One region of the Globicatella sanguinis genome, then DNA from elsewhere that is predicted to be linked to it. Evidence: riboswitches for the same ligand, from Rfam matches in the RefSeq annotation. Region 1 holds a riboswitch; the other holds the start of a gene.
The links. A riboswitch is a leader RNA that binds a small molecule or an ion and turns the genes downstream of it on or off. The one in region 1 is predicted to bind thiamine pyrophosphate.
Positions count from the first base shown of each region.

Region 2: linked by a shared signal. The riboswitch ahead of tenA (thiaminase II) and the one ahead of thiT (energy-coupled thiamine transporter ThiT) in region 1 are both predicted to bind thiamine pyrophosphate.

Region 1 covers NZ_CP126962.1:1,215,888-1,220,020, reverse strand. Annotated here, with positions in the region: gene CYJ72_RS05290 (dihydroorotate dehydrogenase) at 1-619, shown strand, start outside; gene thiT (energy-coupled thiamine transporter ThiT) at 1,199-1,777, opposite strand; TPP riboswitch at 1,805-1,893, opposite strand; partial or broken gene CYJ72_RS11660 (IS30 family transposase) at 2,103-2,207, opposite strand; gene CYJ72_RS05280 (helix-hairpin-helix domain-containing protein) at 2,839-3,972, shown strand; gene CYJ72_RS05275 (hypothetical protein) at 4,126-4,133, shown strand, end outside.
Region 2 covers NZ_CP126962.1:873,926-878,058, reverse strand. Annotated here, with positions in the region: gene CYJ72_RS03710 (ABC transporter ATP-binding protein) at 1-372, opposite strand, end outside; TPP riboswitch at 472-578, opposite strand; TPP riboswitch at 942-1,038, shown strand; gene tenA (thiaminase II) at 1,142-1,819, shown strand; gene thiW (energy coupling factor transporter S component ThiW) at 1,839-2,393, shown strand; gene CYJ72_RS03695 (thymidine kinase) at 2,949-3,521, shown strand; gene prfA (peptide chain release factor 1) at 3,534-4,133, shown strand, end outside.

The DNA of each region.
Region 1 (4,133 bases):
AGAAAATTATATCGAGATGTGTCAACGAATCTCTCAAGCTGAGAATGTCCGTGCGATTGAACTTAATGTTTCTTGTCCAAATGTTAAAGAAGGAGGAATTTCTTTTGGCACGGATCCACAAGTAGTTAAACAATTAACCCAACAATGTAAAACAGTGACTCATCTACCCATCTATGTTAAGTTGACGCCTAATGTGACGGATATTGTTAGCATTGCAAAAGCAGCAGAAGAGGGTGGAGCTGACGCAATTACAATGATTAATACAATAACGGGTATGGCCTTTAATTTAGAAAGTAGACAGCCCATTTTAGGAGGGGTGACAGGTGGGTTATCTGGAACTTCTTTAAAACACATTGCCTTAAGGATGATTTATCAAGTTGCTGGAGCAGTTAAGATACCGATTATTGGAGTAGGTGGCATTAAGACCGTAGATGATGTTCTAGAAATGTATATGGCCGGCGCATCTGCTGTTCAAATCGGGACAGAAAATTATAATCAACCGATGATTTGCCCAACAATTATTAGCCAACTCCCTCAGCGAATGGATGAATTAGGCATTGAAAGCTTAGAGACTCTAATACACGAAGTGTCCGTCGCTCGATTTCACGACGGCCGGTAACAGGCTTAAGTGTCCGTGGTGCAGTTGAACGACAAAAATTCAACTACCATAACTGTCCGTGATGAGCAATCACGCGGGAATTATAACAGACTAAATTTCAGTTTATAGTGAACATGCTTAGTAAGTTAATTGAAAAAACTATCTATATATAATTAAGTGGGAGTGGGCAAGAAGTTGAAAATTAAATAATTTCGCTTCGTCGGCCCACTCCCCAAAATTTCTGTGCCCCACATCATTTGACAAAGAACTTTAAAAATAAAGATCCCATTGACTGCCTTAACAATCAATGGGACCTTAATCACGTGATTTTACCCAAAACCTTAATAATCTGCCGATTATCCTCAATCACTTAACGCGTGATTACGATCTTAACTACTCTTCTATATAAGTCTCATAGTGGTTCATCAAGATTCCGATGAAGGGTCTTTACTTAGTGAACGAAGATGTTGCACTAACCCCTCTCTCTATAAACAACTCAACTAAGTCACACGGTCTTCATTATTAAATAACTTATAATTCCTAATTTATATCATTAAACGATTAAAGATGCAGGAGTTAGTCAAACGTTAAAAAAATTTATTAATAACCTGATGTTTTTACGCGTAAGAGAGGTTGGAATGAACGTGTTAGGAAAATTAATACAATAATACAGCAAAGTGTTTCAGATAGAAACGCTCCCCCATTGACTAGGAATGAGTATACATATGGACTTTGTCCTTCAGGTGCATAAGACCCCCAGAATGATACCCCCGCAATAAAGTGGACGATATAACGAGCTAATGATCCCACTATTGTCGCCATGGAAGCTATCCCCCATTGTTTCACACGATTTGTTGGTTCTTCTTTTAATATTTTTTGCATATAAGGTGCAAAGAAACCAGCGAAACCAATGACTGCAAAAGCGACAAAATATTCAACTACAAATTGTACTAACGTTAATACATACGCATTACCGGTAATGTATTGGAGTAATCCCCATAAAAATCCACCCAAGCAACCTGCCAATGTACCACGACGTAAGGAAAGAATAATAATTGGAATCATCTTGACAGAAACCTTAAAACTCCATGATGGCGAAGGAATCATCAAATCAATAAGTAATGCTAAAGCGGCACAGATAGTAATCTCAATCAACGTTTGTGTCTTAATTTTTGACATAAAAAAACTCCTTTTCTTAACCAACACAAAAAAGGAGTTAAACATCTTGACGCAAGCATTACCTTGATCCAATAAAGGGTATAATCTCAGCCAATATGGCACCCCTTGTTTATGTTGAAATCTATATTTTAATAATGATTCTAACAAAAATAATGAAAAAAGTAAAATTAAAGTTACAAACCAATTACTTTCAACTTTTTATAATTTGGAAGGTTGCAATAGTCATAAAAATTCCTAACAACATTGCAAATGCTAATAGGACTTATTTTCCAAAAGGTAATAGCAGGGAGTGGGCAAGAAAATTAACGACGTTATAAATGGTTTAGATGGCCCGATTTAATTTTTTAGCGATATCCGTTACATTTTTACCGCTATCGTAATAATTTTCTATCCAAATCAATTTTTTCATGGTAAAATGTGTATAAGCCATTTGTGTGTACTCCTTCCTTAGCATGTGATCGTATGTTTAGGATACCATACAAATGGCCTATTTATTTTTCTAGCTTAATTTTACTATTCAAGTATAATAAAAATTTTGATAATATAGACGGAGAAGGAAACGTATATTACTTTAGATAGTAAAAATTGTAAAACGAGATGTCGTGAATGGCATTTTTCTTAATACATCATGTTTTGTATAGCGATTTGCTTGTAAATAGTATAGTGGTTTTTATAAAATAAGAGCTAGGAACTGATTAAACTGATGAAATTTTATAGCCAACATGATGGTGATGTTTAATTATAAAATGGTTTGGCTATCGGAGTCTTTCCTGCTAGCAAAATATCAAAAAAATCATTTGGAGTAGATTGGATAGAGGTTGAGAGATAGCTTGAATTGATTTTAAGGGTTAGAGCATGATGACCAAGTTTATTTTGGTAAAGTTTTGCGATTAATCATTGAAACTCCTTATTCCAAAGATTAACGTTATGACTTCCCGTCTTCACGGCATACAACGAATCAGAGTTTCTCTTGGAGAGGACGAGGCATGGGTTGTTCACCCATATACCCAGAAGGTAAGTAGGTAGCACTTGAATTTAAGGATAGGAAAGGAATGATATTGATGTCACGAGAAACAGAAAATATTTTTAGACAGTTAGAAGTTTTTCTAGACCAACATTTGGATGAATATGAAAATATTGATGAGGCGATTAATGATTATGTCGCTCGTTTTAATGATGGGGTGATTGACGAACTAGAAGATGATACTAGCAGAGCGTTGGAGTTGTTGGATGAAGCAATGGAAAGCGATGATGCTGATGAGCGCTTAGCATTATTAGAAGAGGCCAATCAATTGGAACCAGACAACTTAGATATTTATTGTGCTTTATGTCTTGAACGTTATGATGATATAAGAATCATTACATCTATTGAAGAAAAGACAAAAGAATACTTGAAAACACATCGTCGATTTATCAAAGAAGCTTCTTATGCGGGAGTTGAAAATCGTCCTTATTTTCGTGCCCGCAGATTATTGTTAGATTTTTATAAGGAGCAATTGCTTTTGGGAAAGGCTGAAGACACAGCGAGGGAAATCTTACGATATAATCCGAATGATAATTTGGGTGTTCGTTATAGTTTAATGGCGATTTATGTTCTATCTTTCCAACCTTCAAAAGCGCGGCTCTTTTTCAAAAAAGATTCCATGTATCAAAAGGACGATCAAATGTTATTTTTCTTGGCAGTCAGCTTGATTCTTGAAGGAGACCTTAATTATGCCGAACGGATTATTCAGAAGTTATGGGAGATTAATCCTACAATCACTCAATTTTTCGTAACGGAAAAATTTAACAGTTTCCAGGTTTATGAATCGTTGCCGTTTGAATCTTATCAGTTCAATTCAGAAAGCTCACTTGCGATTGCTTTTAATGAGGTATTGAGTTTATTTCAGCATTCCGTATTTTTATATCGGACTTTCCAAGAAACACTAGAAAAAATTAATCCGGAATATTATGAACAATATTATGCTGAAAAATCAAATGGGATCGCCTTATACAGAGAATCTTATAAATTAGCCGGGACTGGAATCTTTACGAATATTGATAGCAGATATGTTCGTTCGCTATTATCAGAGGGGTTGCGGACATTAGAGGACTTCCAAACTATAACTGAACATGAAGTCTTAGCGATTGAGGGAATCGGAAAAACAACAGTGAAGAAACTAAGAGACAATGGCGTTACTTTTAAAGGAGAATAGAAAATAATGATAAGCTCGTTTGCCGGTGGGTAGACGGGTTATTTTGTTGTCATGAAAGTTCTAAAATTAAATTAGCCACTTAAATTGTGTATCCTCCCCATTTTTATGATTGAAAATAAAGCTGCTAGTTGCGGTTGGGAGGGGAACTATTTTATGGCTTT
Region 2 (4,133 bases), 340 kb from region 1:
AGCATAGGCATACTCTTTTAAACCCGCCTTATCGAGCCATTCTAACGCTTTTTCTTTTGAAACAGGATGTTGCTTATCAAGTTTGCCACTTAATCTAACATTTTCTAAAATGGTCGCCCAAGGAAGTAATAAATCTTTTTGTGGCATATAACCAACATCACCTAATTGAATCGGTCGTCCATCAAATAGAATTTGACCTGCATCCGGTTGAAATTGCGTAGTCAGTAATTTAAATAGCGTACTCTTACCACTGCCGCTTTTACCGATTAGCGAAATAAATTCACCTTTAGGAAAGTTGAGGTTGACATTTTGTAATGTCTTCTCGCCTTTAAAGTCGGGGTAGGTAAATGAGACGTTTTTTATTTCAATCATCCAAAACTCCTTTCTATCCATTTGCTCAAAAAAAAGACCCGTTTCTAAGAAACCGGCCCAAAGCATACTGAGTCTTGACTGATCAAAATGTGTACAGTAAAACAAAATTGTAAACATCCCTACGGTAGTACTAACTACATCAGGTCAAGGGTCAAGGAACATTTCAGAAACCTACTCTCAGCGCATTGGCTCCCCTAGTTTAAAATAAATGGATTCAATTGTTAAAAGAGACCCTTTGATTTCACAAAGAAACTCTATCTGTCTATTAGAATAAATCAAGTGATAGTCAATGTCAAGCAGATAAGTTGAACAAAGGATTTGATTCATGGTTTATAAAAAAAGTAATATAAGCCAGGTTACTGAGTACTAGCTGTAATAAAAAGTTAACAATTCTGTTTAATAATGCCCAAATTAGCAAGTTTCATTACGACGCTAAGTGGACCAGACAGGCGATGGAGATAGAATGTCGATTTTGTTGGTCTTTGATTCATGACATAGTGGTAGGGAGTGGACCATTATTTAATCAAGCATATCCCCCTTTACAATCCAAGATTAATTTGCTAGTCTATTAGTGACACTAGGGGAGCATGAAAATGCTGAGAGAGAAATTGACCCTTTGAACCTGATTCAGTTAATACTGACGTAGGGAAGTGTGCTTAATTTAATCAGCTAGTTTAATTTTTGTTGGACTGCAGCCGATTTAATGCGCACACTTTATCTTTAAAGGTGGGTATTTTTTTGTTTCTAAAATATAAGGAGGAATAGCGTCATGACAAAATTTACTGAACGTGTGTATCCAAAAGTTGAATCGATTTGGGCATCGTATTTAGAACACCCATTTGTAAAGGGATTAGGAGAAGGTACGCTGGCTAAAGAGAAATTTCAACGTTGGTTAACGCAAGATTATGTTTATTTAGTTGAGTATTCAAAGTTAATGGCTCTAGGCGTAGCCAAGTCGACCGATTTATCGATGATGCGTAGTTTTTCAAAAGCATTATTTGGGACCTTAGAGATGGAGATGGAATTACACCGTCAATTTTCAGCTCAATTTGGGATTAGTGAAGCAGAATTATTACAAACAAAAATGTGGCCAACCAATACAGCCTATACTTCTTATATGTTAAATCATGCCCAAGCGGGTGGCGCAGAATATGCGGTAACGGCCTTATTAACTTGTGCTTGGTCATACGCTTATGTCGGCGAAGCATTAGCGAAACAAAGTCCTGAAAACAATCCTTACCAACAATGGATCGATATGTATGCGGGCAAAGAATTCCAAACTTTAGCTACTGATATGAAAAATTTAATGGACGAGATGGCTAAAGATTTACCAGAAGCAACCTTAAAACGTCTAGAAGAAATCATTATTAAAACGTCTTACTATGAATATCAATTCTGGACTATGTGCTATGACGGTGAAGATTGGGAAACCCGATACGAAAAATAACAATTCATAATGAGAGGGAATGATTCAAATAAATACACATAAACAAACTCAAAAACTAATGATTTTATCACTCATGATTGCCTTAGACGTGGTGTTATCACCGATTTTACGAATTGAAGGGATGGCACCAATGTCGAGTGTCATTAACATTATTGCGGCCAGTTTTATGAGTCCTTTATATACCTTTTTAATGGCTTTAATCTGTGGTATTATTCGCATGTTAATGATGGGTATTCCACCATTAGCCTTAACAGGTGCTGTTTTTGGAGCATTATTTGCGGGATTAGGTTATTGGAAGACACGTAACTTCTGGGCGGCAGCGCTAGGTGAATTTATTGGAACGGGTGTCGTAGGGTCATTATTAAGCTACCCAGTCATGGTTTGGTTTACCGGAGTCAAAACGGATTTACACTGGCTGATTTATACACCACGTTTTATGGGTGCTTGTGTAATGGGAGCGATAGCGGCTTTTGTCTTGTACGAAAGACTTAACAAATTATCAGCTTTTCATCGTATGCAACAATTGTTCTTAACAGATAATGAGCGTGTTTTAAGCAGTCAAAATGGTCGCTAATTTGTCCAGTAGGAACCAATCTTATACAACATTATATTAATTTGCGAGAGTAGGCAAATAGTGAAAATAATCTGATTTTTACTATTGATGCCTGCTTTTTTTTTGTGAGAAGCAAGCGCACAGTATGATGTGACCACTATCCAAGTGTTTGATGCCTACTTTTTGTGGGGAAAGAAAACCTACTGAATCAAACGGTTTCGGTCCTCATGTTGATGCCGACTTTTTTGTAGGGAAAAAGATAGTTTGCGGGTGTTAGGCTGGGTGTTTATCTTATATTAGGAAATAAGGTTTGTTTAATGGAATGACCAGATGACATCATTTGTCAAAGAGTGTTAAAGACCTTCTATTGAAAAAATTATGGTCGTAGCTATTTTAGTTAACGGCAAAACTAAATATACACTGTAGGCGAGAGGGGGCGCTCTAAATTATTAAAGTGAATTTTTATGAACCGCCTTTATCAGATAAAACTACTAAAATTACTCTCTTAGCAATTGACTAGAATGCTTTTTTCTTTTATTATGAATAGTTGAAAGTAGTAACGAGGAGGGCTTATTAATGGCGCAATTCTTTTTCAAATATGGGGCAATGAATAGTGGGAAATCACTTGAGATTATTAAAGTAGCTCATAATTATGAAGAACAAAATAAACAGGTGGAAATTTTTACGAGCGCTCTAGATACTAGAACTTCTGTAGGAACAGTCGCTAGTCGCACCGGCTATCAGCGTCAAGCGATTCCGATTACGGATGACATGGATTTATTCGAAAGTATTAAAGCATTAGGACACCGCTATTGTATTTTAGTCGATGAAGCGCAATTTTTAACAAAAGAACATGTGTTACAATTAGCTCGAGTCGTAGATGAATTAGATATACCAGTGATGGCATTTGGGTTAAAAAATGATTTTACGAATGAACTATTCGAAGGTTCTAAGTATTTATTATTATATGCTGATAAAATTGAAGAAATTAAAACAATTTGTTGGTTCTGTCATAAAAAAGCCATGATGAACTTACGCTTTGTGGACGGCAAACCCGTTTACGAAGGGGAACAAATTCAAATTGGCGGTAATGAATCATATTTACCTGTCTGCCGAAAATGTTATTTCCAACCAGGAGAGTTAAAATAGAAGGGGAATTTTATGTTTGAACAATTAGATACACTAATTTTTCGTTTTGAAGAAATATTAGAATTATTAAGTGACCCATCGGTTATTGCCGATACCAATCGTTTACGTGAATTAACAATCGAAGAAAGTGATTTACGTCCAAAAGTTGAAAAAATCCGTCGCTATAAGCAAGTAGAACAAGAATTAGCAGATACGGAAGAAATGTTAAATGAAGGCCTTGATGCAGAAATGGCCGAAATGGCTAAAATGGAATTAGCGGAATTAAAAGAAGAACGTGAAAACTTACAAGAAGAAATTAAAATTATGATGTTACCAGAAGATCCAAATGATGGCAAAAACATCATTATGGAAATTCGTGGGGCCGCAGGTGGTGACGAGGCTCAATTATTCGCTGGTGATTTATTGAATATGTACACTAAATATGCCGATAGCCAAGGATGGAATGTGGAAGTCTTGGATGCAAATATTACCGGTATCGGTGGTTATAAAGAAGTATCCATTATGATTTCTGGTCATAAAGTATATAGTAAATTAAAATTCGAAAATGGTGCTCACCGTGTCCAACGTGTCCCAGAAACGGAATCTCAAGGACGGGTCCATACCTCTACTGCT